4 regions of the Cobetia sp. UIB-001 genome follow, and region 4 is predicted to be linked to each of the others. Evidence: predicted binding sites of a transcription regulator. Region 4 holds the regulator's gene; each other region holds the start of a gene.
The links. The regulator PhoB, encoded in region 4, activates phosphate uptake and scavenging genes when phosphate is short. The targets are predictions, from matches to a motif close to TGTCATANNNNTGTCANA.
Positions count from the first base shown of each region.

Region 1: the regulator PhoB is predicted to act here: its motif matches at 3,876-3,893, upstream of HA399_RS06665 (putative 2-aminoethylphosphonate ABC transporter substrate-binding protein).
Region 2: the regulator PhoB is predicted to act here: its motif matches at 3,818-3,835, upstream of HA399_RS16060 (GNAT family N-acyltransferase).
Region 3: the regulator PhoB is predicted to act here: its motif matches at 4,543-4,560, upstream of phbB (acetoacetyl-CoA reductase).

Region 1 covers NZ_CP058244.1:1,576,171-1,582,185, reverse strand. Annotated here, with positions in the region: gene HA399_RS06675 (putative 2-aminoethylphosphonate ABC transporter permease subunit) at 1-1,474, opposite strand, end outside; gene HA399_RS06670 (putative 2-aminoethylphosphonate ABC transporter ATP-binding protein) at 1,474-2,697, opposite strand; gene HA399_RS06665 (putative 2-aminoethylphosphonate ABC transporter substrate-binding protein) at 2,760-3,806, opposite strand; gene HA399_RS06660 (UTRA domain-containing protein) at 3,952-4,665, opposite strand; gene HA399_RS06655 (putative quinol monooxygenase) at 5,000-5,362, opposite strand; gene HA399_RS06650 (sodium:solute symporter family protein) at 5,973-6,015, shown strand, end outside.
Region 2 covers NZ_CP058244.1:3,887,069-3,893,083, reverse strand. Annotated here, with positions in the region: gene HA399_RS16080 (NADP(H)-dependent aldo-keto reductase) at 1-987, opposite strand, end outside; gene HA399_RS16075 (tetratricopeptide repeat protein) at 1,304-1,789, shown strand; gene HA399_RS16070 (hypothetical protein) at 2,056-2,556, shown strand; gene HA399_RS16065 (NAD(P)H-quinone oxidoreductase) at 2,735-3,703, opposite strand; gene HA399_RS16060 (GNAT family N-acyltransferase) at 3,916-5,697, shown strand; gene HA399_RS16055 (TIGR00730 family Rossman fold protein) at 5,806-6,015, opposite strand, start outside.
Region 3 covers NZ_CP058244.1:3,869,159-3,875,173, forward strand. Annotated here, with positions in the region: gene minC (septum site-determining protein MinC) at 1-145, opposite strand, end outside; gene HA399_RS15965 (DUF349 domain-containing protein) at 670-3,513, shown strand; gene phbB (acetoacetyl-CoA reductase) at 3,672-4,418, opposite strand; tRNA gene HA399_RS15975 (tRNA-Met) at 4,789-4,865, shown strand; tRNA gene HA399_RS15980 (tRNA-Met) at 4,919-4,995, shown strand; tRNA gene HA399_RS15985 (tRNA-Met) at 5,039-5,115, shown strand; gene HA399_RS15990 (EVE domain-containing protein) at 5,285-5,764, shown strand; gene HA399_RS15995 (tetratricopeptide repeat protein) at 5,899-6,015, shown strand, end outside.
Region 4 covers NZ_CP058244.1:4,101,726-4,107,740, forward strand. Annotated here, with positions in the region: gene HA399_RS17000 (DUF2780 domain-containing protein) at 1-106, shown strand, start outside; gene HA399_RS17005 (hypothetical protein) at 248-604, opposite strand; gene HA399_RS17010 (HU family DNA-binding protein) at 778-1,053, opposite strand; gene HA399_RS17015 (NAD(P)/FAD-dependent oxidoreductase) at 1,304-2,503, opposite strand; gene HA399_RS17020 (chorismate lyase) at 2,843-3,400, shown strand; gene ubiA (4-hydroxybenzoate octaprenyltransferase) at 3,468-4,358, shown strand; gene phoB (phosphate regulon transcriptional regulator PhoB) at 4,582-5,271, shown strand; gene phoR (phosphate regulon sensor histidine kinase PhoR) at 5,279-6,015, shown strand, end outside.

The sequences.
Region 1 (6,015 bases), 1.7 Mb from region 4:
CGTTCATGAACAGATAGGCCGAGATATCCAGCACTGACGGCAGGGACACCGGCAAGGTGATGCGGCAGAAGGTCTTCCAGAACGGCACCTTGAGTGAGGCACCGACCGCCTCGAATTCTCCATCGAGCTGCTTGAGCGCGGTCACCGAGGTCAGGTGGCAGACGGTATAGAAATGCACCAGGGTGTTGAGCACCAGAATCGCGAAGGTGCCGTAGATCCAGTTCAGCGGGTTGTCGGCCTGGTTGAAGTAGAAGATGTAGGACAGACCCAGCACCATGCCCGGCACGGCCATCGGCATCATCGCCATGAAGTGCAGCCCCTGGCGCAGCGGGCGATAGCCCTGACTCTTCTCGGTCAGCCAGGCATTGAAGAAGATGACCAGCGTGCCGATCAAGGTGACCCAGAAGGCCAGCGTCAGTGAGTTGAGCCACGCGTCCCAGCCACCACCCGCCAGCGCCTTGAAGGCGTAGTGATCGAGGGTCAGGCTCAGGTTGTAGGGCCAGAACTGCACGAGCGAGGCATAGATGGCGGTGCCGATCACGGCCAGAATCGCGGCGGCCACGCCATAGCAGAGCAGCGCGAAGACCCAGTCACGCAGCGGGCTTGGCGTCGGCTGCCAGGGCACGGCGCGCGCCGAGAGCTGCGCGACCTGACGGCGCTGGATCCAGCGGTCCACCGCGAAGGACAGCAAGGCCGGCAACAGCAGGATGACGCTGACCACCGCGCCCATCTGGAAGTTCTGCTGCCCCACCACCTGACGATAGACATCGGTGGCCAGCACACTGAACTGCCCGCCGATGATCTTCGGCACGCCGAAATCGGTGATCGCCAGCGTGAAGGCCACGAAGGCACAGGAGATGATGCCGTAGCGCGCGCCCGGCAAGGTGATGGTCAGAAAGCTGCGCCATTTGGGCGTTCCCAGTGCGTCCGCGGCTTCATAGAGACGGGCATCGCTGTTGCTGAGCGCCGTCATCATGATCATCAGCGCATGCGGGAAGATCCAGAAGGTCATGCCCATCACGATGCCGATGGGGCCGTAGATGCTCTCCCCCAGCAGCACATCCTTGAACCAGCCCTGATTGCCGAACAGATACACCAGACTGATGGCTGGCAGCAGTGACGGAGCCAGTAGCGGCAGGATGGACAGCATGCGGAAGACGCGCTTGCCCGGCATGCAGGTGCGGGTGATGCCGTACGCGCACAGGAACGCCAGACTCACCACCGTCAGGGTACTGATCAGCGCGATGCTGACGGAATTGATGATCGAGCCGACCAGCGCCGGCGTCTGCACATAGCGCGCGAAGTTGGCCAGGCCGACGAAGTCACCGCTGCGGTCCTGCACGCTCTTGATCAGCATGGTGGCCAGCGGCAACAGCAGCCCGATGACCAGCAGCGCCAGGGCCAGCAGCAACATCAACAGACGCAAGCCGGACTCGCCTGACAGCCGACCCGACAAGGGCAATGCGCGCGCCATCATGCCTGCGCCTCCACCAACGGATACAGGCGGATCGCCTCGGACGGCAGACTCACACCCACCCGGGCGCCGACCCGCACTCCCAGTGACTCACTGTCCTTGAGCGCCACATCCGCCGACAGTGTCTGCCCACAGCCCTCAAGCGTCAGAGTGATACGCAGGAAGGCGCCGAGAAACTCGACGTGATCCACCTGCGCCGACAGCCCCTCACCCACTGCGCACAATGAGACGGCTTCCGGGCGAATGGCCAGACGCGCCTGATCCAGACCCTCAAGATCATGCGCCGCACATTCCAGACGCTGCTGGCCCAGACGCAGGGTATTGGCGTTCTCGGGACAGCATTGCAGGAAGTTCATGCTGCCGATGAATTCGGCCACGAAGGCGCTCGCCGGCTGACGGTAGATCTCGGCGGGGGTGCCGATCTGCTCGATCACACCATGGTTCATCACCACGATGCGGTCCGCCATGGCCAGGGCCTCTTCCTGGTCGTGGGTCACCATGATGGTGGTGACGCCCAGCCGTGCCTGCAGCGCCTTGATCTGACTGCGCAGATGCAGACGCACGCGCGCATCCAGCGCTGAAAGCGGCTCATCGAGCAACAGCAGCCCCGGCTCGGTCGCCAGCGCCCGCGCCAGTGCCACGCGTTGCTGCTGGCCCCCGGACAGGGCCGCCGGATACTTGCCTTCACTGCCGGCCAGGTCCACCAGGGTGAGCAGCTCCGTCACGCGCCGGCGCATCGCGTCACGCGCATCGCGCCGATTGCGCAACCCATAGGCCACGTTGTCGAACACGGTGAGATTGGGGAACAGCGCATAGGACTGGAAGACGATGCCGAAGTCGCGCGCCTGGGGCGGCAGACGCGAGATGTCCTGGCCGCGCTGGTGGATGGTGCCTTCGCTCTGCGGCGCAAGCCCGGCGATGGCGCGCAGCAAGGTGGTCTTGCCACAGCCGGAGGGGCCGAGGAAGCACACGAACTCGCCTTCGCGGATCGCGAGGTCGATCTCGCTCAGGGCCGTGAACTGGCCATAGCGCTTGGTGAGGCCGCTGATCTTGAGGTGAATGCTGTCTGACGACGTAGAACGCGTGGTGAGTGCCTGAGGCGCTTCGTTACGCGCAGGCGCCCGGGCTGCAGGGGCGGAGACCGCGCGAGGCGAGGCGCCGGCAGTCGCTGGCGGCGCTTGACGCGAGGCGTGATGACGCGGGGGTGCGGTCACAAGAGACATGCGAGAAACTCCCGACCCCGGCGCAAGGCGCCGGGGCAATGACGAAGGTGGCTGGGCGTGACTTACTGACTGTCGGACTTGCCGTCGTAACGGCGCTGCCATTCGGCGAGCACTGCATCCCGCTGGTTGGCCGCCTTGGCAAAGTCAGCCTCGATCATCATCTCGGTGATATCGGCCGGATAATGCTCGATCGTCTTGGCCACCCCCGGATAGGCCACGACCGCATAGCCTTCGTTGTAGAGTTCATTGGCCGGTTTGGACACTGCCCAATCCATCAGTGTCTGCGCCGCCTCACGCTTGTCGGTGCCCTTCATGATCGCCGCGGCTTCCATGTCCCAGCCCAGCCCTTCCTCGGGGAAGACCAGATCCACCGGTGCGCCCTGTGCCTTGAGGCGCGCGCCTCGGAAGGCGAAGGACACACCGACCACGGCCTCGCCGGAACCGGCCAGGTTGCAGGGCGCGGAGCCTGAGTGGGTGTAGCGGGCAATATTGTCGTGCAGGCGGTCCATGTACTCCCAGCCGCCGTCGTCACCCCACAGCTGCAACCAGCTGGCGACATCCAGATAGCCGGTACCGGAAGAACTCGGGTTGGGCATGATCACGTGGCCCTTGAACTCTGGACGCGTGAGGTCTTCCCAGGACGTCGGCTTGGGCACTCCCAGTCGCTCACCTTCGACGGTGTTGTAGCAGAGCGAGGCGACCCAGGCGTCCATCCCGACCCAGGACGGGTCCTGGCCATCACGGTAGGCGGGGTCGACGAACTTGGTATCCAGCGCCTCGACTCCCTTGGGGGCATAACGCGACAGCATGCCTTCCTTCTCGAGCACCAGCAGGCTGGTCGCGGCCAGGCCCCACACCACATCCGCCTGCGGGTTGTCCTTCTCGGCCAGCAATCGTGCGGTGATCACGCCCGTGGAGTCGCGCACCCATTTGATGTCGATATCCGGATGCGCCTGCTGGAAGCGCTCGGCATATTTCTGCAGATCATCGGACTCCACCGCGGTATAGACGGTGAGCTCGGTGGCCGCCTGGGCATTGAGGGAAACGACCAGACCAACGGCACTGGCCAGCAAGGAACGGGTGAGGAAGGAACGGGTCAAGAAGGACATCGGGACTCTCCAACGCTTGGAATGAATGGCTCTCGCCATCTGGTATATACCAAGAGTATGGGCGTGCCGAATGACACCCCCATGACAGTCAGTTGAAGGCCCAGTGAAACAGTGTTACCTCATATAGTGTCCCTGCAGCGCGGGTTCAGGGCTTGTTCTTGAGCGTGACGGTGATGCACAGCGCATTGTGCAGCCAGCGCTCTTCGTCATAGCCGATGGGACGATGCTGCTCATCGAAGGTAGCGCGACGTACGGTCAGACCGGGGCTGCCCATGGCGACCCCCAGCTCCCGGGCGGCCTGCTCCCCCAGCGACTCGGAGTAGAAGCGCAGCTCACGGTGGGCCAGCGTCAGGCCGTAGCGCCCGCGCAGCTCCGCCCACAGTGACACCCCGAACTGGCCCTCCTCGAGCAGTCCCGGCGCGCGCTCGGGCACCACCCACATCGACTCGCTGAGCACAGCGCGCTCATCCACGAAACGCCGGCGGCGAATATGATAGAGCGGTGTCTGGGCCGCCAGGCCCAGCGCTTGCGCAGCCGGTGGGTAGGCCTGAACATCGGTCAGCAGCACTTCCGTGCGTGGCCGCCGCCCCTGCGCCGTCACATAGTCATTGAAGCCGGAGTCACGCGTGGGGTCGTAATCCAGCCGCGGCGGCGACACGAACCAGCCACGCCGATTGCTGCGATGAATGCGCCCTTCTCCCTCCAGCTGCCCCAACGCCTGACGCAACGTCACGCGCGTGGTATCAAAGCGCTCGGCCAGCACGCGTTCAGAAGGCAATCGCCCCTCTTCAAAGGCATCAGGGTCCTTCAGCTGTTCGCGCAGGCGATCGGTAAGGTGGAGGTAATACGCATCACTCATGACGGGGAGTCCTGACAAAAGATGAAGAGGGTTGCCACTACCGGGTAATAGCACGGCGCCGCTTGCCCTGCCGGCGAAGAAAACGCCCGGGACTCTGCGCCGCCAAACGGCTGGGTGCTCCAGAAACTATCACATTCGCGTGACTCGCACTGGCCTGCCAGCTTATGTGCCGCTGGCGCTGCAGGATTTGATGACAGCTGCCTGGTTGAGCTCACAGGCGTGGATGGCGGTGGGATGGCACGCGGATGTTCAAGGGGGGTGAACGCACAATGCGCAGCCTCTAAGGGCTGCGCATCGCATGGGCAAACAGGAAACGAATGACCGGCGGGAGAACTCAGAACTCGCTGACGATATTCAGGTACTGCTTCATATCCCCGACCATGGCCTGCTCCAACAGCTTGCCTGTCTCGATGGCATAGGGCTGCTGGAAGTGAATGTCCCACAGGTCTGATTCCGTGCGCCAGTGCTCGTATATCACCAGCGTGTCGTCCTGCCCGTCGATGGTATACAGATCAAACACGAGATTGCCCGGCTCCTCACTGCGCGTCTTCGTCACATGCGTGGTGAATTGTTGCAGCAACCGAGCGCGATATTCTTCCTTGATCTTGAAGATGAAGAAGATACTGAATACCTCATCTTCCGGCTGCACGTGCCTGGGGTTCGCCTCATGCAATGGCGCCGGGTCAGTATCGTTCAAGGGCATCACCTCGAATGGCGATGCCAACGCCGTTAAATACAAGTCATGCCGAGTAATATTATTTATATAACAAGTCATGTTTTCCATTCTGCTCTGACACGTGTCACGCAACTGAACATCGTCGCCCCCGCTCGTTCAACCATCGTTGACGTGAATGAGAGGCAAGCTTCCCCCGCCAGTGTATGGACATTGACATGCGAATAATTTATCGTTGCCAGCGAATTTGATAATGAGAGAAAATAAAAAACACCGTTTCGCCAAGCTTGGGGCTGACCAACAACTCGCATCAGCGCTCTTGCAAGGCTTAACCGATCACAAGGACGCGTATGCGATATCATTATTCCGATGAAGGCAGATGCATGCCACGCCGCCCTCCCCCAAGTTCCCGACTGACCGGGAAGTGCCACCAACTCCGTCTTCATTGACCGAGATTGCCGATTATTGATGACGCGGCTCATGTGCTGCGCTGGATGCCATTTGCTTGAGCAAATGACGCAGAACTACGTCCACGGCTAAGAACCTTCCCCTCCTTACTCGTCGCTATCGACAACCGTTTGCCCTCGGGCGACTGCGTTGCGTAGCGCCCTGTTTCCCTACCGAGGGCCAGTTCTTGAACAACGAATCGCTATATCAATTCTCTACCCTGACTGTCG
Region 2 (6,015 bases), 210 kb from region 4:
GGCCAGCACTTCCTCGCTCAGCTCCACCTCGAGGCTTTTGATGTTGCTTTCCAGCTGGGTCATCGTCGTGGCACCGATGATGTTGCTGGTCAGGAACGGGCGAGTGTTGACGAAGGCGAGAGCCATCTGGGCCGGGTTCAGGCCGTGACGACGCGCGATGTCCACGTAGCAGGCGATGACGTGCTGAGCCGGCTCGGCGTTGTAACGCTGGAAACGCTCGAACAGCGTCAGGCGAGCGCCTTCCGGACGGGCGCCGTCCAGATACTTGCCGGACAGGGTGCCGAAGGCCAGCGGCGAGTAAGCCAGCAGGCCGACATCTTCGCGGTGCGCGAACTCGGCCAGGCCCACTTCGAAGCTGCGGTTGACCAGGTTGTACGGGTTCTGGACGCTGGCCACGCGCGGCAGATTCAGGCGCTCGGCCAGGTTCAGGCACTGCATCACGCCCCACGGCGTCTCGTTGGACAGGCCCACGGCGCGGATCTTGCCGGCGGTGACCAGCTCGCCGAGTGCCGACAGGCTTTCTTCCAGCGGCGTCATGTCTTCGTCTTCGGTCGGCTGGTAGCCCAGCTTGCCGAAGAAGTTGGTCTTGCGGTCCGGCCAATGCAGCTGATAGAGGTCGATGTAATCGGTGCCCAGGCGACGCAGGTTGTCGTCACAGGCGGCGATGATCTGCTCGCGCGTCAGGCGTGAGCCACCGCGCAGGTAATCCATGCCCGGGCCAGTGACCTTGGTGGCGATCTTGACTTGATCACGATTGCCGCGTGCCGCCAGCCAGCTGCCGATGTACTGCTCGGTACGGCCCTGGGTCTCGCCATTCGGGGGCACCGGGTACATCTCGGCGGTATCGATGAAGTCGATGCCAGCGTCGAGCGCGCGGTCCAGCTGCTGGTGGGCATCGGCTTCGCTGTTCTGCTCGCCGAAGGTCATGGTGCCAAGGCATAGCAGACTGACGTCGATGCCAGTACGGCCAAGAGCTCTACGTTGCATGCAGGATTCCCCTATGGGTAGGTGTCAATGTAGCGGGCAGGACGAGTGCTTCCAGCACGCGCGTGGCGCGCGGTTCGCGCGCGTACTTTACCCCAAGGATGGCGCACATATTAGCAGCGTAACAAAAACCCACAAGGCGGGCTTGAGTCCCCCCGATTGCGCGAGTATGCTTGGCGCCCCGCTGTCAGGGGAGCAGTCTTTCTAGGCCGCCCGCAAGGGCAAACTGACAGTGTTGGCAAGGAGAATAGCGTCGCGGGCTCAGGATCGGGCCAGGACACGGCGTCACCCCTCTTATTCTGTATCAAGGTTACTCGTCATGCCGCAGGCCCCAACCCTGATGACTGGACTGAAATACCGCCTGGCGGAGCGTCTGTTCCACGCCTCCTGGCTGTCCGGCTCTCAGCAGAAGCATCGTCTGACCATGCGTCTGTTCAATCACTGCGCCAATGCCGGTCACACCGGTGCGTTGTCATTGTACGGGCACATGCTGTTCCAGCGCGGCAACTCCGCTCAGGAAAAGGCCAAGGGCGCGCGTTTCGTCATCAAGGCCGCGCAGGCCGGCGACGTGCATGCCCAGTATCAGGCGGCGCGTATCTATGAGTATGGCTGTGCCCAGTATCAGAGCGATCCGGCCAAGGCCGTGACCTGGTACGCGCGTGCCGCCGAGTGCCGCCATGCTCTCGCGGCCCAGCGCCTGGCGCGTGCCTATCGTGAAGGCTCCCTCGGTCTGGCGGTCTGCCCGCACAAGGCCGAGCAGTGGGAAGCCCACGCCCGCACGGGTGGTGAGGCAGACCTGCACTGAGCTGATGTACTGATCGGATGTACCAGCTGATGTGCTGCCCTCGCTGCCACTGACAACGCCCTCTTCGTGAGGGCGTTGTCGTCTCTGGCCCTCCCGCGCGCGTCTCTTGAACGTGATGCCAGCGTGATGGAGCAGATCGACCTGATGCCTGCGTTGACAGCGTCGCGCTCAGGACTCGCCAAGCAGGGGGCAATTCCCGTAACCTGAGGACATTCAACCTCTTCTCGCCCGGGCCCTGTCTGCCTGAGATACCTTGGGAGATTCGTGTGACGCTGCCTATTCTGCTCGATATTGAAGCCTCCGGCTTTGGCCGTGGTAGCTATCCGATCGAGATCGGGCTGGCGCGTGCCGACGGCAGCAGTTGCGCCTTCCTGATACAGCCTCTTGATGAGTGGGTGCATTGGGACCCGAAGGCGGAGCTGTTGCACGGCATCTCACGGGCGCGGCTGGCACGCGAAGGGCGGCCAGTGCGTGAGGTGGCGCAGTGGGTCAATGATGAGCTGGGTGAGGCGGGAATCGCCTATAGCGACAGCTGGGGCTACGACAATACCTGGCTCTCGCTGCTGTTCTATCATGCCGGCATGCTGCCGCGCTTTCGTCTCGAGGCGCTCAGACGGCTGCTCGATGAGGAGCAGCTGAATTGCTGGGCAGAGCTCAAGGAAGCGGTGATCGCCGAGGGTGGCATCCAGCGCCATCGCGCCGGAGACGACGCCCGTCTGCTGCAACTCACTTGGCAGAAAGCCCAGTCGATCGGGCGCAGCGAGTAAGCCTCTGCCAGGTGTCTCGGGGTCTACGGCGGGCGGAGCGACACTGCTGTCAGGCCGGGTGTTATGTTGTCAGGCGGAGCAGCGAGCACGAGATAGCGCCAATAAAGCCAAAAAAGCGGCAGCCCAGTGGGCTGCCGCTTTTTTCATGCTGCTGATGTCATCAGCGCCATGACGAGGCTCAGGCGCCCGTCACCGCCAGCAACACCTTGCCGGTGCTGGCGTTGTCCTGCACATAGGCATGCGCGGCATCGGCTTCCTGGATCGGCCAGCTCTTGTCGATATGCGGGCGCAGCTCACCCCGTGCCAGGCGTGGCCACACATGCACGTAGAGCGCATCCAGCACCATGCCCTTGCCATCGGGGGAGCGCGAACGCAGGGTCGAACCGATCAGGCGCTGACGCTTCATCAGCATGCGACCCAGATCCAGCTCATCCATGCGCCCGCCCATCAGGCCGATCAATACCATGCGGCCATCCTGTTTCAGCACCTGCTGATTGTCGGCCAGATAGCCGCCGCCCACCGGGTCGAGAATCATGTCGGCGCCGCCCCAGTCGTTCACGGCCTCGACGAAGCTGCCATCGTGGCGATTCCAGCCGGCATCCGCACCGAGGCGCAGGCAGGTCTCCAGCTTCTCCTGGCTGCCGACGGTCACGAAGCACGGATGCCCGAACAGCCCGCACAGCTGGATGGCGGTGGTACCGATGCCGCTGGCACCGGCGTGCAGCAGCACGCGCTCCTTGTGCTTGAGGTTGCCCTCGATGAACAGGTTCAGCCAGGTAGTGGCGAACATCTCCGGCAGGGCGGCGGCGTCTCGCAGGCTATAGCCCTCCGGCACCGGCAACACCTGCAGGGCGTTGACGACCACCTCCTCGGCATAGCCGCCACCGGACAGCAGCGCACAGACCGGATCACCGACCTTGAAGCGCTCGACGTGGCGGCCGACCTCGCGAATGGTGCCACTGACCTCCAGTCCCAGGATCTGACTGGCACCTTCGGGTGGCGGATATTGGCCGGCACGCTGCATCAGGTCGGCGCGGTTGACGCCGGCCCAGGCCACCTCGATACGCACCTCGTCCGAGGCGATCCCGTGCGGGGCCTCGGTTTCCTGCCAGACCAGTGATTCATTCTCGACGGCTATCGCAAACATTCGCTCTCTCCTTGGCGTGGCAGTCGCGCTGCCTGTTCGTACGCGGATGATCTCCGTGCCGGGGCGCATCGGCCGCGGATCACGTGGGCGACTGTCATCTCACTGTACGGGGACTGTGACGCATCTGTCATGAAGTGGCGCGAACCTGACGTGATATCAAGCCCCATGATCCAGACATCGCGTTCCGCACTCCGTGCGGCCAAGGAGAGAGCATGATCGATACTGCCCGCGTCATCGCTGCCAAGTATCCTGCCTTTGCCAAACGTCACCCGCTGATCCGGCGGCCAGCTCTGGCCATGCTGCGGCGCCTGGTGCACGAGGGCGAGATCAATGCCTTCCTCGGCGAGAACTCGGACCAGCGCGGCTTCGACTTCATTGACCGCGTGCTCGATCACTTCTCCTTCGGCTACTCGGTGTCCTCGCGGGAGCGCGAGAACATTCCGGCCTACGGGCGTGTCGTCATCGTCGCCAACCATCCACTGGGGTCACTGGATGGCCTCGCACTGCTCAAGCTGGTCGGCGAAGTGCGCCGCGACGTCAAGATCGTCGCCAATGACATCTTGATGAAGGTCGAGCCGCTGGCCCCCTTGCTGCTGCCGCTGGACAACCTCAGTCGCCGTGGCTATCGCAAGAGCAGTGGTCAGATCTGCGATGCGCTGATGAATGAAGAGGCCGTGATCATCTTCCCGGCCGGCGAGGTCTCGCGTGCAGGCCCGACCGGGCCACGCGATGGCAAGTGGCTGTCGGGCTTCCTGCATTTCGCGCGCAAGACCAATGCGCCGGTGCTGCCTATCCATGTCAGCGGGCGCAACTCGACGCTCTTCTATGCGCTGTCATCGATCAACCGCAGCTTCGGCACGCCCCTGCTGGCCCATGAGATGTTTCGCCAGCGCGAACGGCAGCTCAAGCTGCGCATCGGCGAGCTGATCCCGCTGGAGCGCCTCGACAGTGATGCCCTCAATACCAACGCCAAGACGCGCCTGCTGCGCAAGCACCTGTATCGCATCGGGCGCGGCAAGCGTGGCCTGTTCGTGACCGAGAAGGCCATCGGCCATCCCGAGGAGCGCCAGGCGCTGCGTGAGGAACTGACGCCCTGTGAACTGCTGGGCGAGACCCGCGACGGCAAGAAGATCTATCTGTTCGATGCCTTCCCCGGTTCCAGCGTGATGCGCGAGATCGGGCGACTGCGCGAGATCAGTTTCCGGCGGGTCGGCGAGGGCACCGGTGAGCGGCGCGATATCGATCGCTATGACGCCCACTACCGGCATCTGGTGCTGTGGGATGACGCCGATCTCGAGATCGCCGGTGCCTATCGCATCGGTGAGGTACGCAAGATCATGGCGGCACATGGCGAGAAGGGGCTCTACAGCCCGACCCTGTTCCGCTTCACGCCGGAGATGTTCGAGCGCATGCAGGACGGTCTGGAGCTGGGGCGCAGCTTCGTGCAGCCGCGTTACTGGGGGCGGCGCAGCCTCGATTACCTGTGGCAGGGGCTGGGCGCCTATCTGCGCTGTCATCCCGAGATTCGCTGGCTGTTCGGCCCGGTCACGCTCTCCAACAGCTATCCGGAGGCCGCCAGGGCACTGATCGTCAGCTACTACCGTCACTATTACGGGGATGATGAGGGGCTGGCGCGCGCACGGGCGCCGGTCGCCCAGAGCGTGCCGGGCAGCGCCGCCCATGAAGCGGAGCGGCTGTTCGATGGTCAGGACGCCGATGGCGATTTCCGCCGCCTGCGTGCCCAGCTGGATGCGATGGGCGTGACGGTGCCGACGCTCTACAAGCAGTACGCCGAGGTCACCGAGCCCGGTGGCACCCGCTTCCTCGATTTCAGTGTCGACGCCGATTTCGGTTACTGCATCGACGGCCTGGTGATGGTCGATGTCGAGCAGGTCACCGCCAGCAAACGGGCGCGCTATATCGGCAACCCCGTTCAGCAGCAGGCCGCCTCGGAGGGTGCCGTTGAGGCTGTTGGCGAGACGGCGCTGAACTGAGGTGGCGCGCTCGCATCGTCACTCCCCATGGCGCTGGCGTCATGCGCTTGATGGGGAGTGACGCGACAGCCTGTCAGGTCTCAGGTCTCAGGTCTTACGTCTCAGGCCTTACGTCTCGGGCGCCAGACGCTTCAGCAGGGGCGCGATCTCGCGCTCGCTGATCAGTCGCGCGCGAGTGTCTGCATCGAGGAAACCCGCCTCGACGGTGCGGTCCAGAAACTCGAGCAGGGGCGCGAAGAAGCCGTCACTGTCGAGGACGGCGATCGGCTTGGCGTGAAAGCGAAGATACTGCCAGGTCCAGGTCTCGAACAACTCCTC
Region 3 (6,015 bases), 230 kb from region 4:
AGAAGGCCGGCGACTGGCTGAGCTTGCTGGCCAGCTGAGCACGGATCTGCTCCGGATCACCGCTGACCAGCTCCATGACCGTCATCGGCAGCATGCCGCCCTTGAAGGTGAAGGCCTGAGGGGCCCTGTCCGTACTGAGACTCATGACCTGACTCCGGTTGCGTAAGGAGTGTCGAAGCCCTCCGACACTCTTGATGATGCACGTGCTGTTCACGGCATCCTCAAGGCGACCCTCGATTGGAAAGGCCACCTGAATAACATAGCTCGCCGTCGCACACGGCACAGCGACTGCTTGATAGGCGCCGAGCATGAATGACAGACACTGAATGGCATAGCGGTAACGTACAAAACTATGTGAGCGAACACAGTGCTGCAACTGATGATACGGCCAGCAGCAGGCACTGTCAGGTGTCGCGAGCCTACGACGTGGCTCCCTTGCCGACCTGTCACCCGCCGCCGGTCGCCCTGCACGCCGCCGCGCGCGTGCAATAAGGCACATCGATCGACATGCGATACCACACAACGGGGGGCTGTGACTGGTAAGATAGCGGGGTGACGAAATTCATGCGCCGTCACTCCGCCACTCCGTCGTGCCCACCCGATTGCACCCGCCGAGTGTGCGGCCAATTGTTGCGCCCCTCTATTTTTTGCCTGGATAACCGCTCTCTCATGACCGGACTGCTCTCCCGCCTCACTGGCCGCCTGTTCACTCCTCGCTGGCAACACGCCAACCCTGCCATTCGCTCCGCTGCCACTGACCAGCTTGATCCGGAGATTCCAGACCAGCGCAAGATCCTGGAGACCCTGATTCTCGAAGATGACGCCCTGGAAGTGCGCCATGCCGCCCTGACGCGCATGCAATCTCCCGAGCGTCTGCTGCCGCTGCTCGACCGCGCCGATGGCCTGGTACGCGAGCGCCTGATCGAACTGTTGAGCGGCGGCCAGGATGCGCCCTCACTGTTGAGCCGTGAACAGCTGGTCGAGCGCCTGGACGATAGCGAACTGCTGTCCGCCGTGGCGTCCCGCGGCGACAACCAGCAACTGCGTCTGACCGCACTGAGCCGACTGGAAGATGAAGAGGCGCTGATCCATCAGGCCTGCCACAACACCATCGCCGCCGTGCGCCATGCCGCTGCCGCCCGCATCACCAGCCAGGCCGGCCTCGAGCGCCTGGTGCGCGATGCCAAGCGTGACCGCCACGTGCAGCGTCAGGCGCGCGACACCCTCGCCCAGCGCCGTGCCGATGCTCAGCAGGCCGACGCGCTGGCCGCCAGCCGCGACAATCTGCTGCGCCAGATGGAGAAGCTGCCGCGTCAGGCGTGGGAAGATAGCGTGCCCTCGCGTTACCGCTCGCTGCTGCGCGAATGGGAGCGTCTGCCGGCCGCGGACTACGAGATTCAACAGCGCTTCGAAGAGGCGCGCCAGCAGGCGCACAAGGTCATCAGCGACCATGAGGCCCGCGAAGAAGCCATTCGCGCCCATGAGCGCCTGAGCGCCAACCTCAACACGCACCTGGAAGAGATTCTCAGCGCCGTGGATCAGGCGCGGGAAGACCTCTACAGCCGCGACTGCGTCAATGACCACGACTTCGCCAGCCTGCAGGCCCAGCGCCGTCTGCAGGGAGAGCGCTGGCGCGAGTTGACCGACCAGTTCTCGGCCCCGGCCGAACTGCTCGAACGTCAGCAGCGCCTGCAACAGCAGCTGCAGGACGCCCTCGATGCCTGGCATCGCCATCAGCTGTGCCAGGGCGAGCTGGATGCCGCGCTGGTCGACAATGACATCGACCAGTTGCGTCGTCTGGAAAGCGAAGTGGCCTGGCCTGCGGGTCTGCCGCAGACCGCCAGCCTGAGTGCGGTGCGACAGGCGATCAGCGCGGCGCAGCCGGAAGAGCCGGCAGAGGCAGCGCAGGAGCAGGACGCGCTCGATGGAAGCCAAGCACAAGACGCCGAGTCAGCTGACGCCCCCCGCGCGGCCGACGGCAAGGCGAGCCTGGATCTGGACGCACTGGATGCCGAACTGGCACGCCTGGAAGCGGATCTCGATGCCGGCAAGCTCAAGCCGGCCAGCCGTCTGCATCGCTCACTGCGCGATCGCACCGAAGGCCAGCTCGACAATGCCCGCCAGACCCGCCTGCGCCAGCTGGGCGCGCGTGTCGCGGAACTCCGTGACTGGCAGAACTTCGTCGCGGCGCCCAAGCGCGAGCAACTGCTCGAGGCCATCACCACCCTGAGCGAGCGTGATGACATCAGCGATGAGCAGCGCGACCGCCAGCACCAGCAGCTGATTCAGCAATGGCGCGAGCTGGGTGATGCGGCCGCCAGCCGCGATGCCAGCCAGGCGTTCCGCACCGCCTCTGACGCCATCAAGCTGCGCCTGCGGGATTACCGCGAATCGCGCAAGCAGCTGCGTGAACACAATCTGGCCATGCGCGAAGCGCTCTGCGAGCAGCTCGAATCACTCAACGGCCACGCCATGGACGATGCCGACCCCGACTCCCTGCGCCAGATCCGTGATCGCGCCCGTGAGGAATGGCGTCGCCACGCGCCGGTGCCCGCAGGCCCCGGTCGCCAGCTGTCGCATCGCTTCGGTGAGGCGCTGACGGCACTGCAGGGGCTGATCGACAGCCGCGCGGGCCAGATCGCCGCCGCCAAGCAAGCATTGGTCGATGCCGTCGAGGCGCTGGCCAATGAGGACTCGCCGGCACGCGCCCGCGCCGAACAGGCCAAGGCACTGCAGAGTCGCTGGCGCGAGATGGGCCGCGCGCCCAAGGGCGAAGAGCAACGCCTGTGGGCCGCCTTCCGCGCGGCGTGCGACCGTATCTTCGCTGCGCGCGATCAGGACCGCGAAGACCGCGACAGCCGCGAGCAGGCACGTCTGGATCAGTGGCAGGCGCTGATCGAACGTCTCGACAGCTGGGAGCCGGAGACGCTGGAAGACGCCGCCCTGCTCGATGACGCCCTGAAGGAAGCCGACACCCTTGGCCCGCTGCCGCGTGGCAAGCGGGGCGACGGCATGCGTCGTCGCTGGACCGGCATTCTCAAGCGTCGCGAGCAGCGTCTGGATGAACTGCACGCCCTGCAGCTGCGCGAGGAATGGCAACAATGGCGTGATCTGCTCGAACAGCACGCCGTGGCGGATGCCAGCGCGCGCAACGGTGACGTGCAGGATGTCGAGCTGCCGAACACCTCGGCCTTCGACGACAACAGCCGTCAGGCCAATGCGGCGCGCAACCAGATGCGTCAGGCCCTGCCGAGCAACTGCAGCGCCGCCAACGAGCGCCTGGCCGAGCTGCGTGTTCACCTGGCCATTCTGTTCGAGGCTCCGCTGGGCAGCGAAGATGAATCACGCCGCCTGACCGTGCAGGTCGCGCGCATCAACCAGCAGCTGGGTGAGCGCATGGAACGTGAAGAAGAGCTGGATGAGGTGCTGGATGCGCTGCTCGCCAACGGTCCGCTGGACTGGGACGCCTGGCAGACCGAACTGCCGCGCTTCGATGCGCTGTTCAATCACTGAAGTCAGTACTCTTGAGCTGGTGACGACACCGACACGCTCGCAAGACTGAAATCATGGCAACGAAAAGCCCCCGTCTCGATAGAGACGGGGGCTTTTTCATTCTCTTGCCAGAGGGGGCCGGGTGCCAACCCTGCTCTGGCTCGCGCTAGCGCAGAGCATCAGCCCATGAACTGGCCGCCATTGATATCCAGGTTGGCACCGGTGATGAAGCCGGATTTCTCGTCGGCCAGGAAGGCGACCGCACGTGCGATCTCGTCCGGCTGACCATAACGCTTGACCGGGATGGTCTCGCGGATCGATTCACGGATCTCTTCGGGGATCTTCATGATCATGTCGGTGGCGATGTAGCCCGGCGACAGGGTGTTGACGGTAATGCCCTTGGTCGCGGTTTCCTGCGCCAGCGCCATGGTCAGACCATGCATGCCCGCCTTGGCGGCCGAGTAGTTGACCTGGCCGAACTGGCCCTTGCGGCCATTGATGGAGGAGATGTTCACGATGCGGCCGTACTTGTGCTCCAGCATGTCATTGATGACGGCACGGCAGGTGTTGAAGACGCTGTCGAGGTTGCAGTTGATGACTTCGCGCCACTGCTCATAGCTCATCTTGCGCATGGAGGTATCACGCGTGATGCCGGCGCAGTTGACCAGTACCGCGATCGGGCCGAAGCGCTCGCGGATTTCATTGACGCCTGCCTGACAGGCTTCGAAGTTGTCCAGCTCGATGCCGGACAGTGCGATGTTCTCGAACCCGGCAGCGCGCTGTTCCGACAGCCACCCCTCTGCCTTTTCCTTGTTCCTGTAACCCGCAATTACCTGATACCCCTGGTTCGCCAGCTCGCGGCAGATAGCGGAACCAATGCCACCGGTACCACCGGTAACCCATGCGACGGGTGCTGTTTGTGTCATCTTATTGTGTCTCCCTAATCCTGGAACGTCCTGTGTCCTTGGCTTGGGCACAGCTTGGCGAATCTGCGGACACCCCCGCCCTGAGAAAACGAGAATGCCTGCAACAACAACAATGACCCGCGTCTCTAACAGCCTGATGACAATCGTGCACTCTGTGACGCCTGCCATCCGCCTGCGCGAGGCGCGTCACCCTCAGTATGGACAGGATGCAGCGGGAATGTATGTAGCAGATCTCTCACACAAGATGCCGATAATCGCTCAAGGTACGCAGACGGGTTGGTGACGACTCACCGGACACAAGAAGTTTGCGTCAATTACGGGATAACGGTTGACGCAGCACTGTATATCCTTATACTACGCCCCACGTTGATGCGGGGTGGAGCAGTCTGGTAGCTCGTCGGGCTCATAACCCGAAGGTCATCGGTTCAAATCCGGTCCCCGCTACCACTGACAAGTCGTTGCCTATCAAGGTAATTGCCGGTCAGACACCAACGTAATGTTGCGGGATGGAGCAGTCTGGTAGCTCGTCGGGCTCATAACCCGAAGGTCATCGGTTCAAATCCGGTTCCCGCTACCAACCTCTGATGCGTCAGAGTTGGAGCAAAGGCAGTACCCAGTGTTGCGGGGTGGAGCAGTCTGGTAGCTCGTCGGGCTCATAACCCGAAGGTCATCGGTTCAAATCCGGTCCCCGCTACCAAGAATTCGAAAGGCCTGATGCCATGCATCAGGCCTTTTTCGTATGCGTGAAATTCCTGTGCGATGATGGCGAGGAAGCCGGTTCACGGGCCTGGCTACCCCTATCCACACCAGGCCTCTTCACACTTGGCCCTTCACACTCATCACGTCAGTCCCAAGGGAGTGCCTGCATGCGCCACTGGCTGGTCAAGACCGAACCCGATGCCTTCTCGCTGGATGACCTGCGCCGCGAATCACCGGCGCTCTGGGATGGCGTGCGCAACTATCAGGCGCGCAACTTCCTGCGCGAGATGCAGCTCGGTGATGTCGTGCTCATCCAGCACTCCAGCTGCAAGGTGCCTGCGGTGGTCGGACTGGCCGTCGTCAGCGAACTCGCCCTGCCCGACCCGACGGCCAGTGACCCCGAGCACAAGGGCTTCGACCCACGTCAGGTGGCGGACATCGATGCCGACAAGCCTCCGCGCTGGGTCGCCCCGCGTCTGAGCTACCTTCGCCCGCTGCGCACCACCCTGCCCATCGCGCGCCTGAAGGCCCGGCCCGAGCTGGCGGACAGCCACCTGGTGCGCCGCGCACGCCTGTCCGTGATGCCGCTCAGCGAGAGCGAAGCCGCCTGCATCGCCAGCCTGGCCGGCGACACCCTGCTGCCGTGAACCGACGCGCCCGGGACGCTCGCGCGAGGAAGTGTCCGGCAGCGCCTTGAACTCCACTGCGACGGGCCGCATCATCAGGCCAACCGGCTCGCGCGCGAGCCTTGAATCGCAGACAGAATTTCGGGGCATGCACCATGATCATCGATCCCAATACCGGCCAGCCACTGACCGGCAATGACACCACCGCCGCCCAGCCACAAGGGGTGGTCGGCGGCGGTGCCGCCAGTGCACCGCGCCAGGCAGAAGACGCC
Region 4 (6,015 bases):
GCGCGGCGTGGCCGATGAGACGCTGAGCTATGCGCGCGAAGAAGCCGGCGATGGCGTGGTCGATCAGGTGCTCGAAGGCATTCCGGGCCTCAAGCAGTTGCTGTGACGCCTCGAGGGCGTTGAGAGGGTCTTCTCGAACAGCCCCTCGCAAGTAAAGGCTCGCGACAACTGCTCATGACAAAAACAACGCCCCGCTGATTCTCTCAGCGGGGCGTCTTTCGTTCATGCAGGCACGGCACCGGGTCGTTCAGCGAATGCGCTTGAGCAATGACTGCAAGCGGTTGAGCTGGGCCGAATCGCCAACCAGCCGCACGCGCTGGTCCATCAGGCCTTGCAGGAAGGCACGCGGCGAGGGCTTGAGCAGAAAGGCCACCGCACTGTCGCTATCGGCGAAGCGCAGCTCAAGCTCGGTATCCACCGGCAGGCCACTGCCAGTGGTGACGCCCGCGCGGGACATGCGGTAGTGACGCGCGATGCTCATGTCTTCGGTCGCGACGCCCCAGTCCAGCGGACGCTTTTCCAGCTCGGCACGAAATTCGGGGTCGCGCTTGAAGGCCCGCTTGAGCAGCAGACCCAGCACCCACAGCAATATCTTGAGCTTCATGGTGTCATTCCTTGAATCGCGAAGCGTCGGTCACGCAGGCCATATGAAAATGCCACCGGCCCCGCAGGGCGGAACCGGTGGCATCAGCATGACAGCCGACAGGGCTTTTGATGACGACGATTGAAAGCCATGGCGACAGCCACCCCGGGTCTGCGCTGAAGCACGAGCCGAGGTTACTTGGTCACTGCATCCTTCAACGACTTGCCGGGTTTGAAGGCAACGGTCTTGCTGGCCGGGATGGTCAGCGGCTTGCCTGTCTGAGGGTTCTTGCCGGTACGCGCCGCACGCTGGCGCACGGTGAATGACCCGAAACCGATCAGTGAGACGTCATTGCCTTTGGCCACGGTATGAGTGATCTCGTCGAGAATCACGTTCAGTACCTGACTGGCCTTGTCCTTGGATAGATCCGCACGCTCGGCGATGGCCGCAGCGAGTTCTGGCTTGCGCATGAAAAGCCCTCCTGGTTTGGCATTCTGCACGGGCGGCCAAGCCGCCGTTTCCATTGTTGTTCTTGCACTTGCTAGCGGTGGCGTATGGCGGCGACGCAATCCGCTCCCGGCAAGCTTTGCCGTATCAAACCTGTCGATGGCAGCAATCTGTCAGACTCCGCACGCTGAGCAGAATGTCTGACGGAGCATTCACTATCGTGCCTGACCGCGCTGGCAGCAAGGGATTTACGACCATCGATCATGGCATCGCCTAGCCTAGCAACGGCGGCGCCTGCCGCGCTAGCTCGACTTTCCTGCGAACGGCGGCGCCTGTCAACGCATATCCAATCAAGCGTTCGTTCATATCCAGTGCACGCGCTTCGAGGTCATCGCCTTCACCGTTGATTTCCCAGCGCGCCACGGCCGAACGCGGCGGATAGGCCACCACCGGCAAGACCGGTGTCTTGACCAGCACCGGCCACGCCTTCCAGTCGAGCACGCTCGGCTCACCACACAGGTTGGCCGCCAGGGTGCGCGCGGCCATCTGCAGCGGCTGGACATACATGGCATTGACGCCCTCGACACTGGCGCAATCGCCCAGCGCCCAGATATGCGGCTGGGAGGTGGCCAGGTGGCGGTCGACACGGATGCCGTCACCACCGGCGCTCAGGCCCGCGGCCTGCGCCAGACGAATGCGCGGCGCCAGCCCGGTGGCCAGCAGAACCACGGAGCCCGTCAGGCGACGACCGCTCTGCAGGCGCACCTCGACCGGCGCGGCCTGACGCTCGGCCTCCTCGCCTGAGCTGGCGGCGATGGTCTCGACCATCTCGCCCTGGCGACGCGTCACACCGAGTCCATCCAGCGCCGCACCCAGACGCTGCCCCAGTGCTTGCGGCAACAGTCCATCCAGCGGAGTTTCCTCCGGCGCGACCAGCGTGACGCGGTGGCCGGCCGCCGTCAGATCATTGGCGTATTCACAGCCGACCAGTCCGGCACCGACAATCACCACGTGCCCGTCTTCCCCGCGCTCGCGGGCCTTCGCCAGCGTCGCGCAGAAGGCCGCATAGTCGTCGAGGTCATTGATGCTCTGCACGCGTGAGGCCACTTCCGCGGCGACGGGGAAGGGACGACGCGGCGCGGCGCCGAGTGCCAGCACCAGCTCGTCATAGGCCAGACACTCCTCGCCCAGCCATAGCTGGCGGGCATCACCGTCGATGGCGGTGACGCGTTGACGGGTACGCAGCTCGGCATTCAGCTCGTCCACCAGCGCCACCGGCGCCTGACGCGACAGGTCGGTGGCCGACATCTTCTTGGCGAAGGCGGTGGACAACATCGGCTTGGCGTAATCGTGGCCGCTATCCTGGCTGATGAGGATCAGCCGGCTGTCCTTGTCACGCGCACGCAGCGCGCGCGCCAGACCAATGCCCGCCATGCCGGTACCAATGATGACAAGGGTGCGAGGGTCGCGCATGGCACCATCTCCTGAGATCGATCCGAGGGAAGCGCTGATGAAAGAGCGCCAGCAGCGTCCGTCATGAACGCCGATGAATGCGCCCAGCATACCAGCCCGCCAGCAGTGCAGGCATGCCTGAGCGGGAGGCCTTGCCGCCCGGCCATGCTAGACTCGCCATTTCGTCATCCTGACAGGGAATTCACCGTGGTCCGATGCCCAGCAGGCGAGCCTCATCGCGCAGCGCTCACGCCACAGACCTCCACCTGTGAGGCGCCTCATCCGTCAGCCGAGACCCTATGCAAGCCTGCGCCTCGCTGGCCTTCGCCCTCGCGCACCGCACCCGTTGCTTCGGCGGCGGTGCGCCGTCATTGGCAGCCGGCTGCCGCGCTGCAAGGTGTCATGCCGGCCGGCTGGTGGGCGTGGCTCTCCTCGACGGACTCGCTGACCCAGCGTCTTGCCAGCGCCATGCAGCAGCAGGATGAACGCGATGGCCAGTCCATCCAGGGCCTGCGCGTGCGCCTGCTGCTGCAGGACACCGGCCCCGCGCGGCTGGATGAGGCACGCCTGCTGGGCATCGGCCCACGCCGGCATGTCTGGCGGCGCGAAGTGGCACTCTGTCATGGCGATACGCCATGGGTGATCGCACGCTCGCTGGCGGCGCTGGACCTGGCCCACGGTCATCGCCTCTCGACGCTGGGCGAGCGCTCGCTGGGCCATTGGCTGTTTCGCCAGCCCGACCTGACCCGCAGCGCCATCGATGTCAGCCGCGCCCCGCTGGTGCTTTCGAGCCCCAGGCCGCTGGCCCGCACCACCAGCCTGTGGATGCGCCGCTCGATGTTCTCGCATGGTCGCTTCAAGGTACTGGTGCAGGAGGGCTTCACACCGGCCTTCCAGCACGCGCTGCAGCTGGCCTGAGCCTTGTGGCCGACTGGCCTCGTTTCTCTCTCTTCCCTTGCCCACTACCACTCGCCCAGGAGCCCCGATGACCGCGTCATCCACTTCCGCCGCTTCGCGTCCTTCCAGACTGGCCGACTACCTCGCCCTGACACGGCTGGACCGCCCCATCGGCACCTGGCTGCTGATGTGGCCGACCCTGTGGGCACTGTGGCTGGCGGCAGATGGCATTCCCGAGCGCACGACCCTGCTGATCTTCATCGCCGGGGTCTATCTGATGCGCGCCGCCGGCTGCGTCATCAACGACTACGCCGACCGCCATTGGGACAAGCATGTCGAGCGCACGCGAGACCGGCCGCTGACCTCGGGTCGCATTTCGGAGCGCGAGGCGCTGACGCTGTTCGGGGGGCTGGTCGCGGCCGCCTTCGTGCTGGTGTGCTTCACCAACCTGACCACGGTGCTGCTGTCGATCGTCGCCGTGCTGCTGGCGGCCAGCTATCCGTTCATGAAGCGCTTCCATCATCTGCCCCAGGTGGTGCTGGGCGCCGCCTTCGGCTGGGCGATTCCGATGGCCTTCGCCGCGACGCTGGAGGAGGTACCGACCTACGGCTGGTGGCTGTTCGCGGCCAATCTGATGTGGACGGTGGCCTACGATACCGCCTACGCGATGGTCGATCGCAACGACGACCTCAAGGTGGGCATCAAGTCCACCGCCGTGCTGTTCGGGCGTGCCGACAAGCTGATGATCGGCCTGTTGCAGCTGGGCATGCTGGCGGTGTTGATCGGCATCGGCCTGCACCTGACGCTGGGCATCTTCTACTGGCTGGGGCTGGCCGCCGCCGCCGTCACCTTCGTCTGGCAGCAACGTCTGATCCGTGAGCGTGAGCGTGCGCCCTGCTTCCAGGCGTTCCTCAACAATCATTGGACGGGTCTGCTGATCTTCGCCGGTATCGCCCTGGCGACCTGGCCGATGAGCTGACTCCCGCATAAACATTAGTATTATTTAATTTAAAGCGACCCCTGCCCTCTGTTGCTCCCCAGCCCACGGTTCATGCCTGCCTGCCGCGCCTCCAAGGCGGCTGGCAGGCTTGCGTGCAAGCTGCCATGCTGGCAGTTGTCATCTCGTTGTCATATAAGCGGGTTGTAATCGTCATCGACTTGTCATTCTGGCGCGTGCGCCGACTGCTGCATGGGATCTAGCGATGAGCTCCAAGACCGTACTGATTGTCGACGATGAATCCTCGATTCGCGAGATGATCGCCGTTGCCCTCGAAATGGCGGATTACCGCGTGCTGGAGGCAGACAATGCCCAGGACGCCCACGCCATCGTCGTCGATGAAAAGCCCGATCTGCTGTTGCTGGACTGGATGATGCCGGGCACCAGTGGCCTGGAGCTCGCGCGGCGTCTCAAGCGTGACGAGACCACCTCGGAGCTGCCGATCATCCTGCTGACCGCCAAGGGCGAGGAAGACAACAAGATTCAAGGCCTGGAAGCCGGTGCCGACGACTACATCACCAAGCCCTTCTCGCCGCGCGAGCTGGTCGCCCGTCTCAAGGCCGTGCTGCGTCGCACCACTCCCAAGGGGGTCGAGGAGGCGGTGGAAGTCGAAGGCCTGATGCTCGACCCGGCCAGCCACCGCGTCACCGCCCACGGCAACTCGCTGGATGTCGGCCCGACCGAATATCGCCTGCTGCAGTTCTTCATGACGCATCAGGAACGTGCCTACACGCGCAGTCAGCTGCTCGATCAGGTATGGGGCGGCAACGTCTATGTCGAGGAGCGCACCGTGGACGTGCACATCCGTCGCCTGCGCAAGGCGCTGGGCACAGGCCATCAGCATCTGATCCAGACCGTCCGCGGCACCGGTTACCGCTTCAGCGCTCAGGCCTGAGGGATTCATGCGCTATTGGACCAACGAGCTATGGCGCCTCGGCTACCTTGCCGGTGGCTTCGGCCTGATCGGTGGCCTGCTGGGCCATCTGGGCTGGGGCCTGGCGCTGGGCCTTTCGCTGTATCTGTTCGTCCATCTCAAGCACTTGAAGAGCCTCTACACCTGGCTGATCACCAATCCCCATGAAGAGCCGCCGCCCGGCGATGGCGTCTGGGGAGACCTGCTCGATCGTCTCTACCGCTACCAGAAGGGCCAGCGTCAGGCTCAGGAGCGACTGCGCAGCATCCTCAACCGTATCCAGGAATCCTCCGAGGCCATGCGCGACGGCCTGGTGATGCTGGACAACCACGGTGACATGGAATGGTGGAACAGCGCTGCCGAGCAGCTGGTCGGTCTCAAGGCCAGCCACGACCGCGGTCAGCACATCACCAACTATCTGCGTGACCCCGTCTTCATCGACTACTTCAATCGGCTGGCCTACCGCGAGCCGCTGACGCTCCAGTCGCCGCTGTCTGACAACCTGACGCTGCAGATCTCCATCACCCTGTTCGGTGACAACGAGCGTCTGGTCATGCTGCGTGACGTCACCCGCCTCTATCGTCTTGAAGAGATGCGCCGCGACTTCGTGGCCAATGTCTCCCATGAACTGCGCACGCCGCTGACGGTGCTGGCCGGCTATCTCGAGACCTACTCCGATTACGCCGATGACCTGCCACCGCGCTGGCAGCGTGGACTGGGCCAGAT